4 regions of the Weissella sp. ESL1177 genome follow, and region 3 is predicted to be linked to each of the others. Evidence: riboswitches for the same ligand, from Rfam matches in the RefSeq annotation. Region 3 holds a riboswitch; each other region holds the start of a gene.
What was found. Region 3 has a riboswitch for thiamine pyrophosphate ahead of thiD (bifunctional hydroxymethylpyrimidine kinase/phosphomethylpyrimidine kinase). Riboswitches for the same ligand answer to the same signal wherever they lie in the genome.
Positions count from the first base shown of each region.

Region 1: another riboswitch for thiamine pyrophosphate. It lies ahead of thiS (sulfur carrier protein ThiS); the one in region 3 lies ahead of thiD (bifunctional hydroxymethylpyrimidine kinase/phosphomethylpyrimidine kinase).
Region 2: another riboswitch for thiamine pyrophosphate. It lies ahead of thiW (energy coupling factor transporter S component ThiW); the one in region 3 lies ahead of thiD (bifunctional hydroxymethylpyrimidine kinase/phosphomethylpyrimidine kinase).
Region 4: another riboswitch for thiamine pyrophosphate. It lies ahead of AC3B5D_RS01565 (ECF transporter S component); the one in region 3 lies ahead of thiD (bifunctional hydroxymethylpyrimidine kinase/phosphomethylpyrimidine kinase).

Region 1 covers NZ_CM176591.1:1,759,456-1,767,232, reverse strand. The annotation lists gene AC3B5D_RS08635 (potassium channel family protein) at 1-631, shown strand, start outside; gene AC3B5D_RS08630 (amino acid permease) at 930-2,288, shown strand; gene AC3B5D_RS08625 (GNAT family N-acetyltransferase) at 2,424-2,948, opposite strand; gene AC3B5D_RS08620 (DUF368 domain-containing protein) at 3,155-3,994, shown strand; TPP riboswitch at 4,139-4,228, shown strand; TPP riboswitch at 4,324-4,413, shown strand; gene thiS (sulfur carrier protein ThiS) at 4,456-4,653, shown strand; gene thiF (sulfur carrier protein ThiS adenylyltransferase ThiF) at 4,671-5,321, shown strand; gene AC3B5D_RS08605 (thiazole synthase) at 5,335-6,105, shown strand; gene AC3B5D_RS08600 (hydantoinase/carbamoylase family amidase) at 6,108-7,313, shown strand; gene AC3B5D_RS08595 (dicarboxylate/amino acid:cation symporter) at 7,318-7,777, shown strand, end outside.
Region 2 covers NZ_CM176591.1:233,078-240,854, forward strand. The annotation lists gene gap (type I glyceraldehyde-3-phosphate dehydrogenase) at 70-1,080, shown strand; gene AC3B5D_RS01180 (phosphoglycerate kinase) at 1,187-2,407, shown strand; gene AC3B5D_RS01185 (LysR family transcriptional regulator) at 2,523-3,419, shown strand; TPP riboswitch at 3,469-3,570, shown strand; gene thiW (energy coupling factor transporter S component ThiW) at 3,672-4,187, shown strand; gene thiM (hydroxyethylthiazole kinase) at 4,184-5,032, shown strand; gene thiE (thiamine phosphate synthase) at 4,986-5,603, shown strand; gene AC3B5D_RS01205 (ATP-binding cassette domain-containing protein) at 5,729-6,652, shown strand; gene AC3B5D_RS01210 (ABC transporter permease/substrate-binding protein) at 6,664-7,777, shown strand, end outside.
Region 3 covers NZ_CM176591.1:640,853-648,629, forward strand. The annotation lists gene AC3B5D_RS03045 (OFA family MFS transporter) at 1-650, opposite strand, end outside; gene AC3B5D_RS03050 (MTH1187 family thiamine-binding protein) at 893-1,192, opposite strand; gene AC3B5D_RS03055 (TenA family protein) at 1,246-1,866, opposite strand; gene thiD (bifunctional hydroxymethylpyrimidine kinase/phosphomethylpyrimidine kinase) at 1,863-2,681, opposite strand; TPP riboswitch at 2,754-2,851, opposite strand; gene AC3B5D_RS03065 (Sapep family Mn(2+)-dependent dipeptidase) at 2,946-4,364, opposite strand; gene AC3B5D_RS03070 (hypothetical protein) at 4,550-4,699, opposite strand; gene AC3B5D_RS03075 (AEC family transporter) at 4,816-5,766, opposite strand; gene AC3B5D_RS03080 (ADP-ribosylglycohydrolase family protein) at 5,841-6,746, opposite strand; gene AC3B5D_RS03085 (DUF2507 domain-containing protein) at 6,854-7,279, shown strand; gene trmB (tRNA (guanosine(46)-N7)-methyltransferase TrmB) at 7,367-7,777, opposite strand, start outside.
Region 4 covers NZ_CM176591.1:305,419-313,195, reverse strand. The annotation lists gene AC3B5D_RS01575 (aldo/keto reductase) at 1-166, opposite strand, end outside; gene AC3B5D_RS01570 (ribose-phosphate diphosphokinase) at 206-1,177, opposite strand; TPP riboswitch at 1,350-1,441, shown strand; gene AC3B5D_RS01565 (ECF transporter S component) at 1,561-2,124, shown strand; gene AC3B5D_RS01560 (ATP-binding cassette domain-containing protein) at 2,128-3,543, shown strand; gene AC3B5D_RS01555 (energy-coupling factor transporter transmembrane component T family protein) at 3,536-4,204, shown strand; gene AC3B5D_RS01550 (CPBP family intramembrane glutamic endopeptidase) at 4,532-5,332, opposite strand; gene AC3B5D_RS01545 (hypothetical protein) at 5,737-6,435, opposite strand; gene aroD (type I 3-dehydroquinate dehydratase) at 6,437-7,156, opposite strand; gene AC3B5D_RS01535 (shikimate kinase) at 7,134-7,661, opposite strand; gene aroA (3-phosphoshikimate 1-carboxyvinyltransferase) at 7,664-7,777, opposite strand, start outside.

The DNA of each region.
Region 1 (7,777 bases), 1.0 Mb from region 3:
TGGTAGCTCATTACTAGAATCACTAATAGAGGCTGATCAGGAAGTTTTAGTTATTGATAAAAATCCCAACCTAGTTGAGAATTATATGGATATTGCAACACATGCGGTCATTGCAGATGCACAGGATGAAGATGCATTACGAGATTTAGATTTAGCAAGTTTTGATCATGTTGTGGTTGCCATTGGGCATAATCAACAGGCATCGATTTTAACAACGATTCTATTGAAAGATTTAGGCGTTCGCCACGTTATTGCGAAAGCTGAAAATAATTTGCACGCTCGTGTACTAGACAAAGTTGGTGCTGATCAGGTTGTGAGACCCGAAAATGAAATGGCCCATCGTTTAGCTGAACAATTGATGACACCAAACTTGCTTAATTTTATTGACTTAGGTGATAAACATTCATTAGGTGAAATTAAAATCGGTAATTTACGTTTTGCAAACAAAACGATTGAAGAGATTGACATTAGAAAAAATTATGGTCTTAATATCATTGCGATTCGTTCAGAAGACCGAGTCGTTATTACACCCGAACCTGATGAAGTGATTCAGGTTGGGGATGTGTTAACAGTTGCGGGTGAAACGAAAGATGTGAAGCATTTTGAATCGTTAGTTGCCAAAATTAAGTAATTATCAGTGAATCGCTATTGACTATCAAACTTAAACGTCCTATAGTTAGACATACTAATTGATGTCTTGGTGAAAAAAGAGACTGTTGGTTATTGATGATATCTAGAGAATTTGTATTTGGTGAAAACAAATTATCATCAGCTAATAGTGGCGCTTTTGGAGAGACGAAAATTACCTGTAATTAAGTGGCTTAGTCAGCGACTAAGAATTAGGGTGGAACCGCGTTATCAAACGTCCCTATGTCAAATTTAATTTGGCATGGGGATATTTTTTTATCCTCATGCAGTGAGGTATATTTATGAATAATCAGTCTGAACGTGAGTTATCACGTGGTCTCAAGGCACGTCATGTACAAATGATTGCCATTGGTGGTGCGATTGGAACGGGTCTATTTTTAGGATCAGGTTCGGCAATTAAAGCAGCAGGTCCAGCGCTAATTTTAGCGTATGCCATCACTGGTTTATTTGCCTATTTAATGATGCGTGCGGTCGGTGAACTATTACTTTCGAATACAAAAGTTCGTTCATTCATTGATTTTGTACGAATTTATTTGGGTGATAAATGGGAATTTGCTATTGGTTGGGCATATTGGTTAAGTTGGGCAAGTTTAGCCATGGCTGATTTAACAGCTAGTGGTATTTATTTGCGGTATTGGTTCCCATCATTACCACAGTGGATTACGCCATTAATCGTTATTATTGTATTAGTAACATTTAATTTGATCAACGTTCGGTGGTTTGGTGAATTAGAATCATGGTTTGCTTCAATTAAAGTATTTGCGATTTTGGCATTGATCGTTGTCGGCATTGGTCTAATTCTTTCAGGATTCCATACAGGTGGCAATACAGCTAGTTTTAGTAATTTAGTGTCACATGGTGGTTTCTTTGCAACAGGATTTAAGGGCTTTATCATGGCATTTCCAATGGTGATCTTTGCTTTTACAGGAATTGAAATGGTTGGTTTAACTGCTGGTGAAACAGAAAATCCTGAACGTGATTTACCCAAAGCAATTAATTCAGTGCCCGTGAGAATTGGTTTATTCTACGTCGGGGCCATTGCAATTATTATGTCAGTTTATCCTTGGGATCAAATTGATACATCACAGTCCCCTTTTGTACAGGTGTTTTCGGGTATGGGGATTAAGTTTGCAGCAACATTAGTTAACTTTGTTATCTTAACAGCTGCTTTATCAGCGGCGAACTCAGCGATTTTTTCAACGTCACGTACATTATACGTGCTAGCAAAAAATCGCCAAGCACCTCATTCACTAGCAAAAGTGTCAAAGAATATGGTGCCTGTTACAGGTATGTTGGCATCATCGATTGTGTTCTTAGTGGTTGTCTTATTAAACTATTTCTTCCCTTCAAAAATATTTACGATGATTACCAGTGTTGCCACAATGAGTTTCATTTTTGTTTGGTTACTGATTATGGTTGCACATATTAAATATAGGCAAACACAAGCAGCGATTAATAATCCCTATAAAATGCCACTATTTCCGGCGACAAGTTATTTAACGATTATTTTCTTTATTATTGTGTTAATTATTTTAGCAATTAACGTTGAAACCAGATTATCAGTCTTTCTAACCATTCTATTCTTTATCTTGTTACTGGGTGGTTATAGTTTGTGGTCAAAACGTCGGCGTCAAGAATAAATGAAAAATAAGCGTGAGACAAAAGGCTTCAGTCTTTTGGAACACATTTAAGGACGGCAATCTACCAATTAAATTGATAGATTGCCGTCCTTTTCAGCTGGTCAAAACGACCGATGTTTTTATTAATAACGATGACTAATCTTCTAATAGTAGCTGAAAAGCAAGTCGTTCACCATTTGGGACAGGCATAAGCACGTGACCACAATATTGAAAACCAGCTTTTTTAACCGTCTTTTGCATCCCCTGATTAATTTCATGGGTATCAATCCGAATATCACGATAGCCATGCTCTAATGACAATATCACTAGATCATGAATTAAATGATGTGCGAGACCTTGACCACGAACATCTGCATCGATGGCAATGCGATGTAGACAGAGATATTGTGACTCATGACCTAACCATGAACCATCAATGTCCTCATAAGCTTGCTCAGGTCCGGGCACTAATTTACCAACACCAGCCACCTGATGATGATGGATGAGCACATAGACAAGGCCATTCTGAATATCTTGCACAAATTCTTCTCGTTGGGGCTCTGCTGATCCTTGCCATTGGGGTGAATTTTGACTGCCGAGATAGGCTACTGCCTGTTGAATAATACGATAAATAGCATCAACATCTGTTAATTTTGCTTGTCGCGTATAAGTTAATGACATGGATATGCGCCTCCCGATATAATTGAAATTTTGTACTTCATTATAGCAAATAATTAAAAAAATTGGTTTATAAAAAAATAAGCTAATAAAACAATGTTTTTTTAACTTATTATAAGGAATGATTAGGTATAATACTAATTAATGGTCATTTATATCGCCATGAACACGAATATAGTGATAAACGACATGAAATGAGGAAATAATCAATGCAAAAACGACCAGGAGATATTATCTTCCGTGCTGTTAAAGGTGCATTAATTGGATCAGGATTTATTTTACCAGGCATTAGTGGTGGCGCTCTTGCCGCCGTCTTTGGATTATATGAACGCTTAATTTTATTTATGGCAAATCCATTGAAAAACTTTAAAGCAAATGTCCGGTTTTTCTTACCAGTTGGAATTGGTGCAGTGCTGGGTATTTTTTTACTATCATTTTTGATTAGCTTTATGTTAGGAGAAATTGAAAGTGTTGCACGTTGGTTCTTTATTGGTGCTATTTTAGGAACGGTGCCAACATTATGGTATGAAGCGGGAAAAATGGGACGATCACAATGGGATATCGCATTGTCCATAATGGCGTGTATTTTGATGTTAATATTCTTATGGTTTGGTCGACCATTATTTTCAACCATTGAACCCAGCATGGGCGCTTGGTTTTTAGCAGGTGCTTTGATTGGATTAGGATTACTTGTACCAGGATTGAGTCCATCTAATTTTTTAATTTATTTAGGACTATACAAAGGAATGAGTGATGGTATTAAAAATGGTGATTTAACGGTATTGATCCCCCTTCTCTTAGGATTGATTGTGATTGTTTTAGTATTTGCAAAAGTTATGGCGTATGTTTTTAAAGTTGCTTATGCCAAGTTGTTCCATATTATTTTTGGTATTGTGATGGCATCAACAGTGATGATTATCCCGATAGATTATACTGGTTTCACTGTTTGGCATTATATGTTTGCAGTTATCTTATTAGCTCTTGGCACAGGATTGGGCTGGTGGATGGGTCGTTTAGAGCAGATGGTAAAGCCAGAGATAGTGGTTTAGAATTTCATAGTAGTGAAATTTGAGGTGGTGACTTGTCGTATGATACAAGGTAAATGATGCATGCAACAGCTCATCATTGAAAGCGATTTCAATAATGAGTTGTGTTTCATAATTAAACGTGCTATGGTTATCTTGTTAAGTTAATTAACGTATCTGGGGTGCTGTTAAGCTGAGAATATACCCACTGAACCTGATTTGGTTAATACCTGCGCAGGAAGATACAGTCCGAACATAGTAATTGATGGGCAGTCTTTTTGTGAAAACAAAGAGGCTGCTTTTTATATTTTATGAGGATTGCATAAAGCAATTGGTAAAAACAAAATCTAAACAACCATCGTCTGGGGTGCTGTCAAGCTGAGAATATACCCATGAACCTGATGTCGATAATACGATCGAAGGAAGTACGATATTTGACTGTGTACAAATACCCTTCTTTCGTGATGAGAAAGGAGGGTATTTTTTTGATTATTTTAAATGGTGAACAAATCGCAAATATGGCTGGTAAGACACTAGTCGATTTATTACAAGAAAAAACAGATATGATGCAAAATGTTGTTGTGGAATTAAATGGCAAAATTATTCATCGTGAAGAATTAGCGACACAAAGATTATCAGAAAATGATCATGTTGAACTAATTTCTTTTGTTGGTGGTGGTTAGAAAAGAGGACAAATAAAATGACACCAAAATTTCAAGGCGTAGCTGTCGCCGATTTCTTTGAGGGCATGAAAGCACGTAATGTTGCTGGTACAACGGAACCTTTGCAAAATGCGCGAGTTACGATTGCTGGTGCAGGTGGCTTAGGTTCAAATATTGCAATTGCACTTGCCCGTAGTGGTGTTGGTCATTTAACAATCATTGATTTTGATACCATCGAAATGAGTAATCTTAATCGGCAACAATATAAAGTTAGTCAGATTGGGATGCCTAAAGTTGTGGCATTGAAGCAAAATTTATTAGAATTTAATCCATTTATTGATATTGATATCCAGCAGGTCAAAATAACGCCTGATAATATCGAAATATTATTTGCAGATTGTGATATTGTCTGTGAGGCGTTTGATAACCCAATGGCCAAGGCGATGTTATTGGATGGTATAACCAACTTTTATCCTGACAAGCCACTTGTTATGGGCAATGGTATGGCAGGATTACATGTCACTAATGAGATGAAAACAAAACAACAGTTACCAAATGTTTATATTTGTGGAGATGGTTATAGTAAAGGTGCTGAAGGACTGATGGCACCACGTGTTATGGTATGTGCTGGTCATGAGGCTAATGCCATCTTACGGTTATTAACTAAGCGCCCCGTTTTAGCAGAATAGGAGATAAATAATCATGGTTGAAAGTAATGATGATTTAATTATTGGTGGTCACCATTTTTCTTCGCGTTTCATTTTAGGATCAGGGAAATATTCATATGAATTAATTGATTCGGCAATTCATCATGCTGACGCACAAATTATTACAATGGCTTTGCGCCGAACGAACGCAGCTGAAGAAAATATTTTGAATTATATTCCTGAAGATGTCACGATTTTACCAAACACATCTGGTTGTACGAATGCTGAAGAAGCTATCCGCATGGCACGCATTGCTCGTGAATTAAGTGGTAGTGATTTCATTAAGCTTGAAGTTGTACCAGATAAAACTTACTTGTTACCTGATAATGAAGAAACAATCAAAGCAACGCAGGTTTTGGTAGATGAGGGATTTATTGTGATGCCATATATGTTGCCTGATTTAAATGCTGCGCGTAAGTTAGTGGCCGCAGGTGCTGCAGCTGTGATGCCATTAGGAGCGCCAATTGGTACGAATCAAGGCTTGGCAACGAAAGCATTGATTCAAATTTTAATTAACGAAATTGATGCACCGATTATCGTTGATGCCGGTATTGGTCGTCCAAGTCAAGCAGCTGAAGCTATGGAAATGGGTGCCGCTGCAGTAATGGCTAATACAGCGATGGCAACAGCTGGTGATATACCATTGATGTCAGAAGCCTTTAAGTTAGCTGTTCAAGCAGGCCGAAAAGGTTATCTTGCGCATCTTGGTCGTGTTTTGGATAAAAAAGCTGTGGCATCTTCACCAATAGCGGGTATTAGTAAATAATTATGTCGAATGAAACTGTACAATTAGGTGATTTGCTAGATCAGTTCAATGCATCAGATGAAGTTGGGCAAAATCGGCTCGTTTATAATCAACAGTGGTTGCAGAATCAACGTGCTTTAATTTTACTTGGTCAAAAATATCATGCAAAAGCCACTGTTGATGATTATGGCAATGTTTCTCTAGATTTTCCGGGACAAGAAACAGTTGCACCGATTGCAACGGGTTCTCATATGGACACTGTGCGTCAAGGTGGTCGTTATGATGGCTTATTTGGTATTCTGGGTGGATTTTGTGCGATACAAAAAGTCTATCAACAAGGTTCTTTACCTAAAAAACCGCTCCGTTTGATTTCTTTTAGCGAAGAAGAAGGTAGCCGTTTTCCAGCAGCATTTACTGGATCCAGTTATTATACAGGACATCGGCAAGTAACATCATTAGTTGATAAATCAGGTATAACATTTGAACAAGCTAGACGCAGTGCAGTCAAACAATTACAAGCAATGTCTGGTGTGAGTCGACAGCGAGCGTCTTTACCAGCAAGCTTTATGGAATTGCATATTGAACAAGGACCGCGCCTGGCACAGGCACACCAATCAATTGGGTTAGTGACTGGCATTGTTGCACAAAATCGCTATGATGTGACGGTGCATGGTCAGGCAAACCATGCTGGTACGACACCAATGGCACAACGTCAAGATGCAGTTGCAACGGCAAGTTATCTGATGACAAAATTATATGATTTGGCCGGACAATCATCACAAAGTCTAACATTTACCATTGGAGAAATATATGTCTCCCCTAATGTGAGCAATGTCATTGCCGAAACCTGCATGTTTACCATTGATTGTCGGGATGAATCAGACGAATTATTAGCCACATTTGTGACAGCGATGAAAGCAATGATAGCACAATTTGATCATGTGACGGTAAAACAGACATTACATGTTCCTGCAACCCTTTTATCACAGGCATTAAGACAACAAAATGCTAAGATAGCTACTCAAATGAAGCTCCCCTTCCAAGAGTTATTTTCGGGTGCAGGTCATGATAGTCAAATAATGAGTGCGGTTGTGCCAACAACGATGATTTTTGTACCAAGTGAAGCAGGAATTAGTCATGCCCCGGTTGAATATACAAAGATGTCAGATTTATTAAATGGTATTGCATTGTTAGCTGTTAGTCTGTCTACACAAGCAAATGGGGCGTGAGAAAATGCGAGTAAAAGTTCATCTAACAACGCAAATTATTATTGGGATGATCATTGGTGTGATTTTCGGTGCTATTTTTGGCACAAAAATTGCAGGGATTCAAATGATTGGTGATATCTTTTTGAGACTGATTCAAATGGCAGTGATGCCTTTAGTTTTTTGTACAGTTATTGTGGCAGTCGGTAAATTACCATTGCAGCAATTAGGACGTCTCGGATTAAAAACAGCTACTTGGTTTGCAGGTACGACCCTTGTTGCTGCGTTAGTTGGACTTTTATTGGGTTGGTGGTTGATGCCTGGTGTTGGCATTCACTTGAAATTACATCCAGAACTCGTTGAAAATATAACGAGTCAGCCCCTTTCAACGTCAACCATGATATTAGATTTTTTCCCAACCAATATTTTTACGGCGTTAGCAAAAGGCAATACGATTCAAGTGATTATATTTGCACTCTGTTTTGGTG
Region 2 (7,777 bases), 410 kb from region 3:
AACAAAGTCGTATAATAAATCATGTAGAAACGTTACAAAAGAATTTTTTCTGGGAGGAATCTTAATAATATGACTGTTAAGATTGGTATCAACGGTTTTGGCCGTATTGGTCGTTTGGCATTTCGTCGTATTCTTGAATTGAAGGATACAGCGGACGACATTGAAGTTGTTGCAATTAACGATTTAACTAACCCTGCTATGTTGGCATACTTGTTGAAGTATGATTCAACTCATGGTACTTTGAATGCTGAAGTTTCAGCTGACGAAGAGGGAATCATCGTTGATGGTAAGAAGATCCGTGTATACGCTGAGCGTGATGCAGCTAACTTGAAGTGGGTTGCAAATGACGGTGTTGAAATTGTATTGGAGTCAACTGGATTCTATACTTCAGCAGAAAAGTCACAAGCTCACTTGGATGCTGGTGCGAAGAAGGTCTTGATTTCAGCACCTGCTGGTAAAGTTCCAACGGTTGTTTATGGTGTTAACCAAGATACATTGACTGCAGATGACAACATTGTATCTGCCGGTTCATGTACAACACAATCACTTGCACCATTAGCAAATGCTTTGGACAAGGAATTTGGTGTAGAAATTGGTTTGATGACGACTGTTCACGCATTCACTGGTACACAAATGCTATTGGATGGACCTAAGGGTAAGAAGATGCGCTCAAACCGTGCAGCTTCTGTCAACACAATTCCTCACTCAACTGGTGCTGCTAAGGCTATTGGTCTAGTTGTCCCATCAGTTGCTGGTAAGTTGGATGGTCACGCACAACGTGTCGGTGTTGTTGATGGTTCAGTGACTGAATTGACAGCAGTTTTGTCAAAGAAGGTTTCTGCTGAAGAAGTTAACGATGCAGTAAAGAAGTATGAGAATGATTCATTTGGATACAATGATGATGAAATTGTATCTTCAGATATCATTGGAGATACACACGGTGCTGTGTTTGATCCAACTTTGACTAAGGTTATCACAGTTGGTGATAAGCAATTAGTACAAACTGCTGCTTGGTATGATAACGAGTATGGTTTCACTTCAAACATGATCCGTACTTTGTTGCACTTGGCAACACTTTAATAGTTACTTAACTATTATTGAAAACGGGTGGTTTAGTAATAGTCTGAACCACCCGTTTTTTATATAAGATTCGTAGTATTTGAAGTAAAAAAGGGAGAAAATTTCCATGGCAAAGTTAACAGTTGAAGACCTAGAATTAAAGGGTAAGAAAGTATTGATGCGTGTTGACTTCAATGTACCGCTTAAAGAAGTTGATGGGCGTCAAGAAGTTGCAAACGATAACCGTATTGTTGCAGCATTACCAACAATTAAGTATGTTTTGTCACAAGGTGGACGAGCAATTCTATTCTCACACTTGGGACGCATTAAGAGCGAGGATGATAAGCCAGGACTTTCAATGAAGCCTGTGGCACAACGTTTGGCTGATTTACTTGGTCAACCCGTAACGTTTGTACCTGCTATTGAGGGTCCTGAGTTGGAAGATGCAATCAACAAGTTAGAAGATGGACAAGTGTTGATTTTCGAAAACACGCGTTATGCTGATGTTGTTGATGGTGAAGTTGTGAAGCGTGAATCTAAGAATGATCCTGCACTTGGTGCTTACTGGGCATCATTAGGTGATGTATTTGTCAATGATGCATTTGGAACAGCTCATCGTTCACATGCTTCTAATGCTGGTATTGCAGCAAATATCTCACAAACAGCGGCTGGTTACTTAATGGAAAAAGAGATTAAGTTCTTAGGTGGTGCTGTTGAAAATCCTAAGCGTCCATTCGTAGCCATTATTGGTGGTGCAAAGGTTTCTGACAAAATTACAATTATTCAAAACTTATTACAAAAGGCAGATAAAGTGATTGTCGGTGGTGGTATGGCATACACATTTGCTGCCGCTAAGGGTGAAAAGATTGGTAATTCTCTGTTTGAAGAGGACAAGGTTGAACTTGCTAAGCAATTGATTGCCGATGCTGGTGATAAGTTAATTCTACCTGTTGATGCAATTGCCGCAGATAAATTTGCAAATGATGCTGAGACTTACGTTGCAGAGGGTGACATTAAAGATGGTTACATGGGACTTGATATCGGTCCTAAGTCTGTAGAATTATTCAAATCAGTTCTTTCAGATGCAAAGACGGTTGTTTGGAACGGACCTATGGGTGTGTTTGAGATGGCAAACTTTGCAAAGGGAACTCTAGCAATTGGTGAAGAACTTGTTAAGGTTACTGCTAATGGTGCAACGACGATCGTTGGTGGTGGTGATTCAACTGCCGCCGTACAACAATTGGGTGTTGCCGATCAATTAAGCCACATTTCAACTGGTGGTGGTGCTTCTCTAGAATATCTTGAAGGAAAGACGTTGCCAGGAATTGCAGCAATTTCTGAAAAATAAATTTGATTAATTAAAAAGGAAGTCGGATTTTGTTATCTGACTTCCTTTTTAGTATGTCAACATTGATTGGTTTGTGGTAAACTATTCCAAACGGTAATGAATAAGGGGACATATTATGGATATTCATAAATTTGCTGTTTTTCTTGATTTGGCGGAAACGGGGAATTATTCTGAAACAGCAGACCGATTATATACAACACAGGGGAATATTTCAAAGCAAATTTTATCTTTGGAAAAAGAATTAAAGACACGACTTTTTAAACGTGAACATCGGCATATTTATTTGACAGAGTCTGGTCGTATTACAGAGATGTATGCTAAAAAAATTTTACATGAATTTTCGGCATTACAACAAACGTTAGAACAACATAATACAGAGTCAGATAATGTTTTAACGATTCATACCATGCCAACTTTTTCAAATTATCGTGGCTTTTCATTGATGAGTGCGTTTCATCAACGGTATCCAGAAATTACGTTACATTTTTCAGAAATAAAAGATAATTTATTGTTAGACTCTTTAAATAATAATCAGGCTGATATTGTATTTGGTCATTATACGTCTACAAATAATCAAACCATTGAAACGTTATTAACGGATCAGGATAATTTAGTTTGTATTCTTCCGGTAAATCATCCATTAGCAAATCATCAAATTATTTCATTAAACGATTTAATGTCAGAAGAATTATTGCTGCTTGAAGGAGAAGAGACATTAATTTTCAATAAATTAGGAGTCATGGGTGATAAAAAACAATTGTCATCTGCGGTATCATATCAAGGTGAAAGAATCGATATTATCTTAAACATGGTTTCAAATGGGATGGGAATTGCCCTAATGATGGAAAAAAGAGTTGATATGACAAATGATGGTCCATTAATTAAGCGTAAAATAGGAACAAATACAACAAGTAATTTTGGCTTTATGAGATGTAAACAAATGCATGAATCAAAGGCGAATGAATTATTTTGGAAATATATCACACAAGCAACTAATCACGATATTCTTTAAACGTATTTTTAGTTGTTAATGTGTTACTATAATAATATAAAATTAAATAGATATCACAAAGGGGAGCTGTATTAGCTGAGAAAGAGATTATCTCTAAACCCTCCGTACCTGTTTTAGTTATTTAAGCGAAGGAATTGTGCATATAAGGCATTTTCATGGTCTCTTTGTGATTTTTTATTGCAAGGAGGCTTTTTTATTGAGCGTTTTTTAGTCAACATCGCCAAACAAATTTTAAATTGAGGGAGAATATCAATGAATACAAATGTTAGGAAAATCACCTATTTAGCGATGATGATTGCCTTAGATGTCGTTTTATCACCAATTTTACGGATTGAGGGGATGGCACCAATGTCGAGTGTGATCAATATTTTGGCTGGTGTGTTAATGGGACCATTATATGCAACAATTATGGCAACGTGTTGTGGTATTATTCGAATGATGATGATGGGAATTCCGCCATTAGCATTGACTGGTGCAGTATTTGGTGCTTTATTAGCAGGTATTGGGGCAAGGTTAACTCATAATATTTACGGTTCAATTATCGGTGAAATAATTGGAACAGGAATTATCGGGTCATTAATGTCATATCCAGTAATGGTATTATTTACTGGAACAAAAACAGATTTATATTGGTTGTTGTATACACCGAGATTTTTGGGGGCAACTTTTATGGGTGCCATTGCCGCATGGTTAATTTGGCAACAGGCCAAGAAAATAACACTTTTTAAAGATATGATGCGCCTGTTTAATGGTAAAAAGGGGGCATGAAATTGACAGAAATCACAATACCTCTTAAAAAATCACCGCTCGTTCATTGTATTACGAATGCCATATCTGTTGAAACTGTTGCAAATGCATTACTCTATGTTGGTGCAAAACCAATTATGACAGAAGATGTGCGTGCTTTTGATGATTTAGCGAGTCAAACAGATGCTGTATTACTAAATCTTGGTAGTTTATCGCCTAATAAAGAAAAAAGCTTGTTAGCTGCTGGACAATTGGCTATGCAACAAAAACCATTTGTATTAGATGTTGTGGGAATTGCAAGTGCGACATCAGCTATGCAAATTGCACAAAAGTTAATGCTAATGCAGCCAACTGTTGTCCGTGGTAATATTTCTGAAATGCGCGCACTTTGTGGCTTAGCAACAAATAGCCGTGGTGTGGATGGCAGCATACTTGACCAGACAGATGAAGAAATAAGTCATTTGATTACAGCACTACAAGCTCGCTCGTCACAATTAACCTATGTTGCCACTGGCGTAAAGGACATCGTTGTTTCAAAAAATAACGTTTGGGTACTTTCAAATGGTGTGGATGAATTAGATCGTTTTACAGGATCTGGTGATACATTAGGTGGGTTGATTGCAGCTTTCTTGGGGACAGACATGCCAACAGAGATGGCGACGATCTGTGCCATTAGTTATTTAAATATTTCAGGTGAACAGGCAAAACGAAAAGCAAGAACTTCAGGAATTGCAGAATTTCGACAATTATTCTTGAATGAATTATCAGTATTGGGTAGTGATGATCCGCATTGGATCAACAAGATAAGAGGGGTAAAAAATGGCAAAAGAATTATATCTAGTGACAGCTCGATATGGAGAATCTAAGGCAGAATTCTTGAGTAAACTTGAAATAGCCTGTGCTAATGGGGTCACCTTGGTTCAGTTACGTGAAAAAGAGTTATCAACAAGAGCTTATTATGAATTAGCATTGCAGGTAAAACAAATAACTGATAAGTATCATCTACCATTAATTATTGATGATCGTATTGATATTTGCTTAGCGGTTGATGCAAGCGGAGTTCATATTGGTGATGATGAATTACCTGTTGACGTTGCACGTCAATTGATTGGTCCTGAACGTATGCTTGGTGTATCTGCAAAAACAGTCACACGTGCAGTTGAAGCCGCTGAAAATGGGGCAGATTATCTCGGCACTGGTGCAATTTTTCCAACACAAACCAAAGTTGTCACAAAACAAACATCAATACCAACTCTCAAGGCAATTACAGCAGCAGTTAAAATTCCTGTATTTGCTATTGGTGGGATTAAAGAGGATAAAATTGCAACTTTTAAGGACACTAACATTATTGGCGTTGCAGTGGTTAGTGAGATTATGCAGGCAACAAATATAGCAGAAAAAGTGCAGCATCTTAAACAAGCACTTGAAACATTATAATTTTCAAAAGACTGAGTCAATTATGAATTAGTACCCAGTCTTTTTTATATACTTAAAGTATTTGCTATTATAAAAATTTATTGATGATTAAATTAATTCGTGAAGCAACGCAAAGGAGGATATTAATGATTGTATTCAAAGATGTTATCAAAACCTATCAAGAAAAAGAAGTCGTTAATCACCTTGATTTAACCATTTTATCTGAAGATTTTTTTGTTTTGGTTGGTCCAAGTGGTAGTGGTAAAACAACGATTTTGAAAATGATTAATCGTTTAATTGAACCAACTAATGGTGATATCTATATAGATAATAAAAATGTTAATCAGATGGATATAAAAGAATTACGGCAAAATATTGGCTATGTTTTACAAAATATTGCACTATTTCCTAATCTGACCATTAGTCAAAATGCAGGTATCTTATTGGAATCTAAGGGAATAAAGCGTGAGCAACGGCAAATAATGGTCAACCAATTACTAGATAAAGTGGGATTACCACATGAACAATATGGTTCACGAATGCCAAGTGAATTGTCTGGTGGGGAACAGCAACGTGTGAGCATTGTACGTGCATTGATCACAAAACCTGAAATAATTTTAATGGATGAACCTTTTAGCGCACTTGATCCATTATCTCGTAAACAATTGCAAGATTTAATTTTGTCATTGTATCAAGAGTTTAAACCAACGATTGTTTTTGTTACCCATGATATGCAAGAGGCTTTACGCTTAGGGACAAAGATTGGTGTATTAGTTGATGGTCATTTGGAACAGGTTGGGACACCAAATGAAGTGATTCATAAACCAGCAAATCAAACAGTTGCTGCTTTATTTGATCATCAGCCAGTCGTTTTGATTAATGATTTAAAAAAAGCAGGTATTTTTCATGAGTTGCATGCAGTACAATCGACTGATGTCACACCCCAATTACGTGGCACGCAAACGATTCAAGAATTAGCAACCTGTTTACGAGTCCATCAACAGGTAATTATTGATCAGTCGTTTATGATAACTAGTGATGATTTGATGAAATATATTAGTGAACATTGAGGAGGGACGATATGTTAAATGAATTCGTTAATTTACTGATGACACAATCAAATGATATTATCGTTGCCTTACGAGAACACATCTTACTGTCATTAATTGCCATTCTAATTGCTACGATTATTGCTGTACCGTTAGCTGTTTCATTAATTAATCATCGACGCGCAGGGGAATTTGTATTACAAGTTGCGGGTGTTGTACAAACGATTCCTAGTTTGGCTGTTTTAGGTGCTTTAATTCCATTTGTGGGTATCGGTACTGTGCCAGCGATTATTGCATTAGTACTTTATGCAATTATGCCAATATTTCAAAATACGTACGCGGGCTTAACCGAAATTGATCCGAACTTAATTGAAGCAACTGAAGCATTTGGCTTTTCTCGTTGGTTTAAATTATTCAAAATACAATTACCATTGGCAATGCCGATGATTTTATCCGGATTACGCATTGCGATGGTGATGATCATTGGTACAGCAACATTAGCAGCACTAATTGGTGGTGGTGGCTTAGGAACATTTATTATGATTGGCATTCAAACGAATGACAATGCACAGCTTTTATTAGGTGCCATTTTATCAGCAGTACTAGCATTGGCCTTTTCGTGGGGCATTAAATTAATTGGGAAATTATCATTAAAGAAAATCGGTATTATTACAACTTTATTAATCGTCTTAGGTGGTGGCTATTTAGGTGGACAAGCGTTGATGCAACCCAAGGGTACGATCACAATCGCTGGTAAACTAGGTGGTGAACCAGAAATTTTAATTAATATGTATAAAGAGTTGATTGAAAACGATAATCCAAGATTAACGGTTAACTTGAAACCAAATTTTGGCGGGACAACATTTATTTATAAAGCGCTTAAATCAGGTGATATTGATATTTATCCCGAATTTACAGGGACAGTATTACAAACATTAGTTAAAGGACAACACGTTAGCCATCAACCAAAGCAAGCATTTAAAGATGCAAAACGAGCAATTAAGCAACAAGATAATTTAACATATCTTGCACCAATGAAATATCAAAATACGTATGCACTGGCTGTGCGACGATCAGACGCAAAACGTTATCATCTCAAAACAACGAGTGACTTGGCAAAGCGTGCACCGCAATTAACAGCGGGAT
Region 3 (7,777 bases):
GCATCATGGATAAACATCGCACCGCCGACAATAAGGATCATTGATAAAAATCCCCAACCCATTAAAGCATATGGGAGATTATGAACAATATTATTACCTAAAATAGCGGAATCAATATATTTAAAAACAAATGAACCTAAACCATAAAAAGCAACAGAAATACCGGAAATTAACCCAGTTTTTTCAGGAAACCACTTAATCGCATTTGAAAGAGTTGCCATATAAGCGATACCATCAGCTGCCCCAAGCATAACACCTGCTGAAATATAATATAACCATAATTGGTTAGATGAATGAACACGTGAAGCAATAAAGACCGAAACACCAAATAAAATGCCAGCAGTTATCGTCACTTTACGCACACCAAACTTTTTAACTAAACTACCAACAAAGATTGTTGATAATGATAAGGCTAAAGCGCCAATTGAAAAAATCAATGAAATAGATCCCAAATGAGGCTGTACAGATGCTGTTTTACCAGTGGCTGGATCAATGACTAATTGATGAAACATCTTCAAAATGGGTGTATTAAAAATACTCCATGCGTAAAAAGTTCCCACACCTAATTGCACAAGAGCAGTACCAAAGATGACCAGCCAACGATTAACAACTTTTGGCTGACTCTTTGAGGATGACATTGCAGTTTCCATAATAAAATCTCCTAAAAAACCTAAAAATAATTGCAAACGGGTTTGAAAACGCTTGCAAAAATAAATATAGTCCTATTTGTGGGATTTGTCTATAAAAACAATTTTAAAAAATGATTTCACATTGATTTATAATTCCATATACAATACAAAAAGTGCATTAACGCGATTTGAATTTTTGATAATATTTCAAAAAAGTCACTAATCTAACTATTTCAGATTAGTGACTTTCAAGTTTAAATTAATTAACCTTCTAGTTTATGACTTAACTTCTGTAACTTTGTTTCAATCGTGTTTGTGTGTCCAGGACGAATATCTGCATTCAATGAAACATAGGCACGGATTCCTTGATCTGTTAGCGTTTGAATTGCTTTTTGCACTGTTCCCATAACGTCAGACCACTCCCCCTCAATTTCGGTTCCCATGGCTGTTGTTTTGTATGTTAGACCAGATTCTTCAATGACCCCAATAATGTCGTTAACGTAACTACTTAACTCATCTCCTACACCAAATGGTGCAATTGCAACTGAAATTAATGTGTTCATTTATTTGTCCTCCTCTTATTTATAGACACCTATAGTATATCATTCAATAATGATTAATGTTTCGCTGCCTGTTCCCAAAAAGATAATTCATATTGATAAGATGTTAAATACGTCTCTAAATAGGTTTGTTGTTGTTTTGTTGATAACGTCTGCCAATTTGGAACTTGTTGGTCAACAACTTGCCAACTCCAGTGCGTGAATGCAGTATAGTCAGGACTAGTATAATAAGATAACCAAGGTAAATACGTATTATTTTTTGTCGTGTTGATGAATTGTTGACCAATCAAATGATAAGACTCTGTACAAGGTAATAGCGCCAACATTGCATTTGTTGCATCACCACGTTTAATGGCTTGTTCCATATGATCGAGATATGCTAAGTTATGTACATCAGGTAGAATATCCAAACTTGCTGGACTAGCTAACAAAGCTTCATGAGCTAATTCTTCATCCGATGACTGTGGTTGAGCCGCCTGTTGTGATACGGTTAGTTTTTTGGTTGCTAAATCAAATAATTTTCCAAAATAATTTGTGTAATAGGTATCTTGGGCAACATAATAATCCCTTTGAGTTTGTGGCAAATTATCTGAAGCGATTCCCTGTACAAATGATGTTTGATAAATATTTTTTCGGATATCATCTGATTGTTCCAATAAATAATTATGAAAAATCATTTCTTTTCCTCCATTTGAACATCTACCCAATGATTTAAGGGACCATGTCCATGACCAACATTGATTGTCTGGCGAATGGCTTCATAAGTAAATTGCTTTGCTTTTGGCATAATATCCTTTAATGCGTACCCTTTAGCTAAGTTGGCAGTAATAAAGGCAGACAGTGTGTCTCCTGTTCCATGAGTTCGATTTGTTTTAATTCCTGGCATTGTTAACCATTCTGACGTACCATCAGCATATAGTATATAATCGGCATATTCATTTTGTGAATTTGGGCGATGACCGCCCTTAATCAAGACATTTTGTGCACCCATTTTTTGTAATTTAATTGCCGCTTCTATGACATCATTATCAGTGACTAAAGTTTTTTTGACTAGGACTTCTGCTTCCGGTAAGTTAGGCGTAATTAGGAATGCAAGGGGTATTAATTCAGCTTTTAAAGTGTTAATGGCTTCATCACTCAATAAATGTGCGCCCCCTTTTGCAACCATAACTGGATCAACAACTAATTTACCAAAATTGTTTTTTTGCCAACCTTGAGCAACTGCATGGACACGATTAGCATCTAGTAAAGCGCCCGTTTTAGCGGCTTTAATATCTAAGTCATCCGCAATGCTTTTAAATTCTTCTAAAATAAACGTTGTTGGAATTGTATACTGCCCTTGAACGCCATACGTATTTTGCGCAGTTAAACCAACAACAATTGTTGCAGCATAAACTTGTTGATTATGGAATGTTTTTAAATCAGCATTAATGCCTGCCCCTCCACTGGCATCTGTTGTCGCAATTGTAATGACCTGTGGTACTTCTATCATGATTCCTCCCAAATATGTGGTAACTAAAAAGCACAAATAATCAGGAAATCCTGGTTATTTGTGCTTGAAAATGCAAGTTTACCATTACTTTCCTTCGTTAGTCTTAACTAAACAGGTTCAAAGGGTCTGTTTTAAAAACATCTCAGCATAAAGCCCCCCTAGTAAATTATTTAATTACAACATGATTATTGCACTTAACATAGGACAAGTCAACGCTTTCATTATGCTTTAAGCTTTAGATGGCTAATGGCAAAATAGTTTGTTTTATAAGTTATTGGCTAGTGCTAAAATTTCGGTGATTAACATATTCAGTCCATTCTCATATAGGTCTAAATCAAAAGATTCATTTGCAGCATGAGCCGTTGATGGTTCATTAGTTGGTAAAACACCAAAGCCAACACCATTAGACATTAAACGTCCAAATGATGCTCCGCCGTTAACACCGGTTTCAGGCAATTGTCCAGTTACTGATTGATAAGCATTGGCCAATAATGTCACTAACTTATCCTCTGGATCGACGTAGTGTGGCACAAGTCCAGCCGGATCACGAACAATATTAGTTAACCATGGTTCGTCTTGGATAATTTGATCAATCGTTTGCTGCTCGTCAAAAGCTAATGAATAGCGGAAGTTTAGATTAATATGACCTGTCTCACCAGGAACAAAGTCAGTTATGCCAATATTTTGACTTGTTTTACCAAGTTTTGGCTCGGTTTTACCATAACCCGAATGTTCACCATAAGGATCTTGATGTAACTTTTCACCAATAAATGCTAAAAATTTTGCAGCTTGTCCACTAAATGGGTAGTCTTTTAGAAAATTAGCTAAGTATGTCGCAGCATTTTTTCCAGTTTCTGGTCGTGCGGCGTGTGTTGCAATCCCTTGTAACTTTAATGTGATGTTATTATCATGTTCAGTTAGTGAACCAGAAACTTTGTGGCTATCGCAGTATTTTTGAAATGATGGCTTAACTTCAGCCGTTGATAGACCTGTTAGTATCGCTGTTGCAGACCCTGGTAGAACATTTGTTGCTGAGCCGCTGTGAAATGATAATAATTTTAGCGGTGCATCTGCATCGTTAGTTGCATCAAAATATAGATCTAGTTGACTAATACCTTTCTCACCATAAGAAAGATGAGCAGAGCCATCAGGTGAGAAACCATATTGTAATTGCCCTTCTTCAGCAAAATATTGATGCATATCAGCCCATTCGCTTTCTTCATCAGTCCCGATAATAAAACGAATTTGATGCTTTAAAGGTAAATGTGCATCTTGTATTGCTTTAATTGCATAGTAAGTTAGCATAACAGCAGATTTCATATCGTCAGCACCACGTGCATAGATATGATGATCTGCTTTAATGGTTGGTACAAACGGTTCTGTTTCCCATTGATCAATATCATTAACGGGGACAACATCTACGTGTACAATGACGCCAATTGGTTGCTTGTCATTTTCCGGACCGATATAAATATAGCCAGCACGATTGCCAACTGTACCAATTTTTTCAAAGCCATCACGTTGTGCTAACGACATCATAAAATCAAGAGCTGCTTTTGGACCCGGTCCATAAGGTGCAGTCATCGTAGCGTTTGTATCGTCACGCACTGAGGGAATTTTTAATAAGCCAATTAAATCATTTAACCATGCATCTTGGTATATTGTCGTATCTATTTCGTTCATTTATTGCAATCCTCCAAATAAATCTTCATCATGTTGCCATTATATTAACAATAAATGAAATAATATGCAATATTTTTATTTTATTTAGTATAAATAACCAAAAAAGTTGAACTTACTGAATAATAACAGTAGTCCAACTTTTTTTGAGATACATTCATCTTCGTATCTTATATTTTTAATAAATTTTAAACGAGATTATGACTGAAAATAGCTTGGTAAAGAGCAGTTGTTGTTGCATTTGCAAGACGAGTTGGTCGTTTTGCAACAGGAATCTGATTAATTCCGGCAGCCTTCAATGTCTGCTTTGCCCATGCCTTTGTGCCAAATAAAATCATTATATTGCCTCCTTAATCTTTTCTGTATTCTTGTTTTGATGAATAAATATTTCATTCATCTACCTTCACCATAATACAAATAATGATTAGAATGCAAGTCGGATTTTTATTAATCGTTAACTAATAATTACCATTAAAATTGGAATAACGACTAACATTAACAATGTCGTTTGTGTAATACTAATGGATGCAAATTTATAATCAGCTTTAAATTGTAATGCCATAACTGCAGCGTTCGTCATAGCAGGCATAGCGGCCTGAATAATAAATACTTGTTTTAACAATAGTGGCAAATCAAAAGGCATCAAGATAAGTGCCATTGTTAATGGTGCTAAGACAAATCGACTAAGCGATAGAGTGATGGTTTCTTTATTTGGTAGTAAATCTTTTTTAGGCGTTTTAGCAATGGCAAAACCAATAAATACTAAAGCTAATGGCACGTTGGTGTCACCCAATTCTGTTAAATCGGTTACTAAAAATGCAGGTAATTTAATATTTAAAAAGACAAATAGTAATGCCACAATTAAGGCAATCATTGGTGGGTTTAAGATACCAGATAGTGTTTGTCGTAAATTAAAATGTTTATTATTATGATTACCATCAATAGAAATCATATAAACACCAATTGTCCAAAAAACTGTGGTATTAGCCATATAGTAAATGAGAATATACGGTAAACTTTTTGTACCAAATAATGCCATGTTTACTGGTAAACCAACGGTGATTGTGTTGGAATTAAATAACAATGATTGAAAAAGGCCTTTATGCTTTGGATCAACGTGAATTAATCGCGCAATAATAAAAGAAAGCGCCAATAAAAGCATCATACTTGCGATTGGAAATAATAAATTTGTTCCCATTGATAAAAGTGTTTTGGGTGTAAAATCTTGCGGAATATGAACGATTAAATAAGCTGGCATCGCTACTTTTGTGATAAAGCCAGATAAAAATTTACTAATCCGACCATCAGAATCGTCAAAAACATTTCCTTTTATTAAAACAAATCCAATGGCAACTAAGCCTAAAATCATTAAAACACCAGTAATACTGTGAGCTAAGTCATCCATGTAACCCGTTATTCCTTCTTTCTATAAAAAAATTAAATAAAAAAGATGACATATCGCCATCTTCATCAATGATATTAATTAAAATTATGACTCTGATTAGCTACCTTTAATGTATCCATTACTAATTCAAGTTCTTCTTCATTTAAGTGATCATGATCAAATATCTCTTGATGATATAAAATGCCTGCGACTGCACCTACTAGAGACATTATCCGGTTAGATTCACCAGGTAATGTTTTTGCTAGCGAAATTGCTTCATTAAAACTTTCACTATTCAATATGACCCATATTGTCGCTTCCAGTGTGTCAACAACATATCCTGAAGTATGTAGTGAATCAATCGACTCACTTTTTAAATCAGGTTTATTTAGTCCTTGGAAAGCTGATAAATATTGTGCGAATATTTGATGTTGGGCATAGTATTCGTAAGAACTGCTGACCGCTTGATCAACTGCTTCAACTAGCGGAATGTTTTGCAAAAGATTGTTCACTAACATTGCGTAGATACCACTTGCAATTAATGATTGGGGATGATTATGAGTTAATCCTGTAATTTGGTGTAGTACTAGCATGGCAGGATCATGTGCCACAAAATCTTCACCATATTTTGCTCTCAAATATAAAACGACAGGTGTAATATGCATTAATGCCCCATTACCATTATCAGAAATTTCGCGACCACCAGAATTAAATGGGTCATTAGTACGTTCATATTTATTTAATGCAAAAGTAGTTGTGTCACCAACAGTGGTAGGCTTTTCAGAATGACTAGTATAGGTACCATACTGATACCAACTCAGATAACGTGACATCATGTCAGTTAGATTATAACCATATGACAAACTACTAATTGTTGCTAATGTTAAGGCGGAGTCCCCACTCCATGATGTCTGTTGACCATCGACTTGCCGCCGTGCTATTAAATCACCAGTAACCAAACCTAGTGTACTGTTATTTAGTGGACTATACGGTAAAACCATGTAAAACTCCATCCTTTCAAGAATCTAATTGTAACACTCATGTAAACTGTTGGCAAATTACACTTGAATACATTATAATTATTTGTGAACATTTAAAGGAGTAAATCATGATGGAATCAATACAAGACGAGGAATTTGATATTTTTTCATTAGAATTACTAAGAGATCATTTATTACCAGAATTATTACAAAATGATCTATCTGAGATTACTTATTGGGCTGGTAAATCATTAGCAACGCAATATGAGTTAAAAGGTATTAATGAAATTCAAAACTTTTTTATGTCAGCCGGTTTTGGTTATCTAACACAGATGACACAAAAATCTGCAGAACAAACGTGGCTATTAAATGGTCCTGTTATTGAAAAAAGATTGACTGATAATGTTGATGCAAGTTTCTCGTTAGAAGCTGGCTTTTTGGCACAACAAGTGCAACAACTGGCACAATGTGGTGCAGAAGCACAGTGGACAAGTGATAAAACAACGGTCACATTTACAGTCATGACGGAAGAACCAGTTAACCTACCAAGTTAGATCATCATTAAAAAAAGAGCGTGTCATAAATATTAGGCTGAATTGACTAGTAGTTATGGCATGCTCTTTTTACGATGTATTGGATTATTAATTAAATGAACCTGTAAATTTGTAGATTGGATATCCTTGTGAAGCAAATTTTTGCTCATACTCAGTTTCGACGTTATCAATCATTTTTTCAGCATCTTCGTGTAAATTTAATGAAATACCCGTTGGTTCAAAATGAATGCCAAAATTAGCAAAAGAGCATAATGAATATTCAAATAAACCACGATTATCTGTTTTAAATTCTATTTTCCCACCTTCTGGTAGCACCTCTTGATAACTCTTTAAAAATGATTGATAAGTTAAACGACGAGATTCATGACGATTTTTGGGCCATGGATCTGAGAAATTTAGAAATAACTTACTAATTTCCCCCTTATCAAAGTACGTGTCTACACCTGCACCGTCACCATAAATAAATTTTAAGTTTGGTAATGATGCATCATCTTCTGC
Region 4 (7,777 bases), 340 kb from region 3:
CATTATCAAAAGCTTTTAACATCACTTCTCTTGAATTTGCTAATGGTTTTTGGTCACCCAAATTACGCCATAAACCAAAAGATAATGCTGGTAAAATTAACCCTGAATCTGAAACACGTCGATATGGCATGATATCATACCGATTATCAGCTGCTGCATAGACCATCACAATACTCCTCTCAATCTCTTTGCTTTTATTTTAAATTCACAAACTAATTTCTGGCTTATTATTTGAACGTAATAAGACATCTAATTGTTTGTCATCGTGAATGCGTTGAATTGCTTCTGCAAATAATGGTGCAACAGATAACGTCGTAAACTTTGAACTTTGCTTTTCTTCAGGTATCTGTAAAGTATCCGTAAAAATGCAACGCTCAATATGGCTATCCGCTGCTAATTTTTCAGCTGCTTGTCCTGAAAGAACGGCATGTGTTGCTGCAACATAAACTTCAGTCGCACCATTTGCCAATAGCGCTTTTGCAGTCATTTGCACTCGATAACCTGTATCAACAATATCATCAACAATGATGGCACGACGTCCTTTCACATCACCAACAATAGCATCTTCTGATTCTGGCGTTGTCATTGCAACATTATCATTGACGATACCCCAAGGTGCACCAAGTAAATCTGCAAATTTTCGAGCACGACCTGCACCAGTATGATCTGGTGACACAACAACAATATCATCCAACAATTTACGACTATAGAAATAGTCTGTTAATAGTGGTGCTGCTTGCAAATGATCCACTGGAATATCAAAGAACCCCTGCAATTGATCGGCATGTAAGTCCATTGATACAACACGGTCAACACCATTCATTTCTATTAATGAAGAAACCATCTTGGCAGTGATTGGTTCGCGAGCTTTTGCCTTGCGGTCTTGACGAGCATAACCCATGTACGGAATAACTAATGTTATTTGCTCGGCTGATGCACGTCGCAATGCATCAACAATAATCATCATTTCCATAAAAGCGTCATTAACTTCTTCAGCAATTGGCGCAATCACATAAACATCATCCCCACGAATACTCTCTAAAATACGTTCGTATATTTCACCATCAGCAAAACGTTTAATATCCAATTGCGTTAAAGGTATATGCAACTCTTCAGCCACTGCTTTTGCCAAATCATGATTAGCAGTTAATCCTAACAGCTTTATTTGAGATTCCACGAATGAGTTCCTCCATTTCTAATCGCCACTCGTCATCACTTCTATTTTAACAAAAGTTATGTCATTACGGTATAGCTGATCTGTTCCTATTATGAAATCATTTTCATGATTTGCTAGTATGATGAGTAGAAATTTGCAAATCTGCCTGACTAACACTATACTTAAAGGAGAATCAAACAAGCTGGGGTGCCATAGAGCTGGCTGAGAAAATACCCATAGAACCTGAGCAAAGTAATTTTGCTAGGGAGCTTGGTTTGTTTACCATGACAGTAAACAAGCCCCAGTACCAGTGAGTGACTCACACACATGGTATTGGGGCTTTTTTGTTACCAAAGCTTCGGCGATTCGATAACATTATATTTTTAAGGAGGTTTGCAATTATTATGCAAACAGTTAATGAATCAAAGGTTAAGTGGTCATTACGTGACGTCATTTTCTTAGCCATTATCGCTATTTTCTTTGGTGTTATTTTTGAAGTTTGGAGTGCAGCCTATTATGCCTTAGCTGCAACCCCATTAAAACCTTATGCAAATGACTTAACATTAGGTGTTTGGTTGATGGCTGGTCCATTAGCAGGTGCTATTTTGCAAAAAGTTGGTAGCTCAATATTAGGTGAATTATTAGCTGCTGCAGTAGAGATGCTATTATTCTCAAGTTGGGGAGCAGGTACGTTAATCTCGGGTTTTGTGCAAGGCTTCGGTACTGAAATTGGTTTCGCCGCTACTGGTTACAAAAATTGGGGAAAATTAGGCTTAAGTTTATCCGTTTTAACAACCACAATAGTCACCTTTATTTGGGACATGTTTAATAGTGGGTATGCAGACTATAAACCAAGTATGATGATTACTTTATTTGTCATTCGCCTCATTTCTGCTGGTTTCTTTGGTGGCGTCTTGGTCTATTACATCAAAAAATTAGTTGCCAAGTCTGGTATTCTAAAACATTAAGCTATGACAAAATTAGAAGTTGATAACTTAAGTTTTGCTTACCAAACTGGTCAACCCAATGTTTTGAATAATATTAGTTGGATACCTGAAGAAGCATCCTTCAACTTATTGATTGGTCCTTCAGGATCAGGCAAATCAACCTTGTTAAAGTCAATGGCTGGTCTCTATCCAAAATTTGGAGGTGTGATAACTGGTGGCCAAGTATTACTGAACAATGAACCAATTCAACCAATTGTACCGTTTGAACGTGCAAAACGTATTGCAATGCTTTTTCAAAATCCAGACCGTCAATTTGCTATGCGAACTGCCCGCTTACAGTTAGTGTTCGCCCTAGAAAATTTGCAATTACCAAGTGAAGTTATTACGCAACGTGTTCATTTTGCAATCACTGCACTTCATTTAGAACAAATTGCTGATCAAAATCTACTGACTCTATCAGGTGGTGAAAAACAACGTGTTGCGCTTGCAATTATTTTAGCAATGGATAGCGACATTATCTTACTCGATGAACCATTTGCAAGCGTTGATCCAAATGCTCGCTTAGATTTACTAACTGATTTAAAGAAAATGCAGTTAGAACATCACAAAACGATTATTATTTCTGACCATGACTTATCAGGCTATCAATCACTAGTCGATCATTTATATGCCATTGATACTGAAACGGGATCGCTACATCAACAATCATTGAATCAGTTGGCTGATCTACCAGTTCAAAAGCCCTTTTATGGGATACCAAATTCAGATGGCCAACTAAGCTGGCAAGCACTAACATTAACTGTTGGCACAGAACGAATCTTACTTAAAAATAGTCAGTTCGTACTCCCCACTGGGCAAATTGGTTTACTATCGGGGGCCAACGGTATCGGTAAATCAACCCTTTTCAAAGCACTTAGTCATCAAATCAAATATCAAGGTCAAGTCGCTTGGAATCAAACAGATACGGCCAAAGTTCATTTGAAAAATTGGGCTAAGAAAGTTGCTTTAATTTTTCAGTCAGCTACTGACCAATTTGTGACAATGACTGTTGCCGAAGAAATCCAACTATCTCAACAGCATAGCTTAACTTCAGATTATTGGACAAATGATCGCATTGCACAAACATTAGTTGATTTACATTTAGATCATTTAACAGATCATGTCGTGTACCAACTATCTGGCGGCCAGCAGAAGAAACTCCAAGTGCTTAGTATGCTTATCATGGGCCAACCTGTCTTATTATTGGACGAACCCTTAGCCGGTTTGGACATTGATTCAGTACACACGGTCATGACTTGCATCAGTGGCTGTGTCCAACAGACGCAACAAAGTGTTTTGATGATTTCTCACCAACGTGCTGGCTTAGATGAATTTATTGATTATGAACTAATCTTCCAGAACCAAACACTACAACTTGTTGGGGAGGCACCAAATGTATAAATTAAATCCAACAATTTTATTAGTTATCATGTTGGGGATTGGTTTAGAAACCTCATTCGTCCGTTCAGTAACCTTGAACGCTTTCGTTGCTATGATTAGTCTCATATACTTATTATCCCAGCGACCTAATTTAAAAATTGTCCTAATGATGCTCATCATTTCAATTCCTGTTGCTTTTGGAACTTGGTGGTCATTTATTGCCTTTGGTACTGGAGACACACATCATTTAGCTATCGTTTATGCAACACGTTTGTATGCATACTTACTACTAGGTGCCGCGCTAACACTAACTGTGCACGTTAAAGACTTGCTATTTAGTTTGAATCAACATTTGAAACTATCCAACACTTTCACCTATGGTTTGTTAGCCGCTTTTAATTTAGTACCACGTGTTCGTCGACAAGTACAAATTATTCGTTATGCTGGTGCTCTACGTGGTGTAACCTATCATCTATGGCAACCGCAGCTTTATTTTAAAGCCATTTTAAGTGCTTTACATTGGTCAGATGATCTTGCCATTGCAATGACATCACATGGTTTTTCAGAAGGTTTCCCAAGAACGCAAACCGTCAAAGAACATTTGCCAAAATGGGAATGGGGGTTAGCCTTTCTATTAATTTTGGCTTATCTATTAGTTGCTATTTTTATTAAGCCTTGGTAATTTATAGACAACAAAAAATGGGGCTGAGACATAAGTCGTTATGATCAGCTAAAAAGGCGCTAATCTATCAATTTTGATTGGTAGATTAGCGCCTTTAAACGTGTTCCAAAAGACTGAAACCTTACTGTAACAACAATTAGGCGCTTCCGGTTCTTCGTTATACTGCAAACCAAAATCACCTAATTGTTGTTACAATCGGCTTCAAAACGTCTTTTGTCACACTCGCATTTTTATTGTAATCATTTATTGTCATTGTCAATCTCAGAGCTACATATCGTCACAGCTATACGATTCTGGTTAAGCCTTTTATTAAGATAATCTTTAAAATTATCGTTCCAAACGATTTGATTGATTTAACAAAATAGTATTATCTTTGATTTTTTTAGGACGAAGACACCACAAAGCATAGATTGCCGGAATCAATGCATAGAGTATTAACATAGAACTCCAAGAACCAGCTTGTGATAAATCAGTTGACGGTGTCCACCATGAAAAATTATTAAGAAAATGAATCAGTATACTGTACAAAATACTTCCTGTCCGCATATACAACACCATTGAAACCATACCCAAGAAGAATGTATAGACTACTTGCTGATTCGTTGCATCCAAGCTGGGTGCGTTGGGTAACATCAAATTAAAATAATGTGTTAATGCAAAACTCAATGATGTTATTAATGCAATTAACATTGGTTGCCATTTATTAGCAGGCAATGCTTCACTGAAACCACTCAGGCCAACCCCTCTGTCTCTAATTTCTTCAAATATAGCTGCTCCTAATACACTAAGAATCGAAACAATCATGATATATATCGAATGATTGCTTATATCAGGAAGAATGGCCATTGCATCAACACCATATATAAACAGTGGCACAATAAAAATTGACCAATGACGTTTGATATAAACAAGATTCGACTTAAAACGAACTGTTTGATGAAATAATTTTTTTGATAATTTCAATAAAATGAATGAAATCGTGATAACAATCCCAAAGTAAATAAATTCATAGTAGGCTTTACCTTCTAATCCTTGAAACGAATACAATAAAATTAATGTAATCACTTTATAGAGTGCATAAGCTCCCCACATCGTGCCTAGTGTCATACCAAATTTTTTTAAATTCATACGAGATAACCTCAAACTATACGCATATTTTGCTTAATCATCGTTATTGATAGCCATGATTTAACGAAATCAGCATTTGTTTCTCAATTTGACTACTTAATAGGTAATAAACTGGATGCCAACTTACCAGAAGAAAACTAATCAACGGACTACCTAATGGGTTTTCATTATTTAAATACCATTAATTTATAACATGCTTCAGTAGTGAAAGCAAGTGAATGCTTTCATTTGGCATGCAAATAATCTCGTCTATTTTTAAGAAACCATTTAAAAAATTGAGAAATCAGTCGTTATGATCAGCTGAAAAAGGCGCTAATCTATCAATTTTGATTGGTAGATTAGCACCTTTAAACGTGTTCCAAAAGACTGAAGCCTTTGCCTCACTTACATTTATTGTGTATTTATTAGTTTTCAAAATCTGCTATCAACACTTGATTACCTGATTTTGCTTGATCAGTTCCTGCTTGACCAAAGGCAGCTTGTGACAAATGTAATTTTGTTGTTTCAATCCCAAAATAGTCTTGAATTAAATCCTGTACAAATAACAATAATGCCTGTGAATCAATTTCATTTCGGTGTAGCAAAACGGGCCCACGGTTCTCAAAAACACCTGCATTTCGTAAATTATCTACTTTTTGTTCTAGTGCTGGTAACCCTGCAACCAAATGGTAGACAACATGATTCTCGTGCACCCATTTTGTTAAATGGACAACATGTCTTAAATCAGTTAACCCAATCGGTAAAATCATATCAGCAACAATCGCTGTTAACTGCATGGGTTCTTGCGTTTGTTTTTGCATAGCTGCCGTTAACGTTATCGTAGACAAAGTAAAATGGCCATTATAATCAAACATTGCTTGACCCAATAGCATTTCAACTCGTGTTACATAACCAATACGATCAAAATTTTCATTTTTTTGCATTTCATTCGCCAAATGTTGTCGAAAGATATCTGGTGCTCGCCAATCTAAACGTAATTTCACGCAATCAGTCAAAATATCATCCCCAACCGCATGAAAAGTAATTAACGTGTACCCCATGGTCCCAGGAATTTTATCAAGAACTGCTTGTCTATCATCTGCAAAAAAACGACTATTATACATATTATTCTCCCCATTTATGTAACAATGCGGTCAATGTCATTTGACCAGGTGCTGATGATTTGGAACCACTAACAAACGTTAATTGTGAACCAAACTGATAGCCAATGATGCGTGAGGGTATGCCATATTGCCCCATGGCCATCGTAATCAGTGGTAACTCACTATGTGTCGCAATTACCTTAGTTGTTGCTAACAATGCTTGAGTATCCAGAGACGTCTGCGCCATCACTGCATATTTCACAACATCAATTGGTAAACGTACCATGGCTGCTAACTGCTCTGCCAAATCAACTGGCGTCATCATAAAATGATGTTTTGATCCAATAACAGTGATTTGTCTGGGTATCATTTCTAGCAAAGCTTGCTGATCTGTCAATAATGCCACTTCAATATCAACCGCCGCAACACCTGCTTGGATTGCTGTTTGGTATACATCCGTATACTTAACTTGATTATACGGTATTTGACCACCTTCAGCTAATGTTCGCCAAGTAAAAATTAATGGTTTGCCCACAATTTGGCAAATTGTTCGAATGTTGTCTACCGTTAAAACCGATAAATCAAGTAAATAGTCAATACGCCATTCTACAACATCTATCGGTAAATGACTCATTTTTTGTGCCGCTATCACAACAGTAGACCAAGTTTCTGCAATAATTGACATGGCAATCAAAGGGCGTTCTTTAGTGGCAGAAATATTACCGATTTTTAATCGTTTCATTTTGAACCACTTTCAAATATGTCGAAATTTCAGCTGCCACCTCTACAGCATTTTTATTATCCGTATTAATTGTTTTGGTTGCCAGCGTGGCATATCTTGTCAAACGCTGTTGCCAAAGATCTGCTAATGCTGACAATGATTTATTACGCACAATGGGGCGTGTCTTATCTTGAATTAATCGTTCGACAGTTTGACCAAACGAGCCTGATAAATAAATGATTGGTAAATCAAGACGACTTAACAAGGTCAAATTTTTCGTTAATTCAACGACCCCACCCCCAGTCGCAATCACACCACTTTTAGAAATTGTTGCTTTTAAAATTTGATGCTCTATTTTTCGAAAGGCTCTTTCACCGGCAGTTGCAAATATTTCGCCAGGAGTCTGACCAGTTTGAGCCGTAATCAATTGATCCGTATCAAAAAATGGTTGTGCCAATTGATTTGCCAATAATTGACCAACTGTTGTTTTACCTGCTCCCATGAAACCAATTAAAATAACTGTCATCTTTATTGCAATACCTCTTGTAAATCTTCAAAGAAATGAGGATATGAAATATTCACAACCTCAGCATTTGCCAATGAAACTTCACCCTTTGTTAGCAGCGCTGCAATGGTTAACAT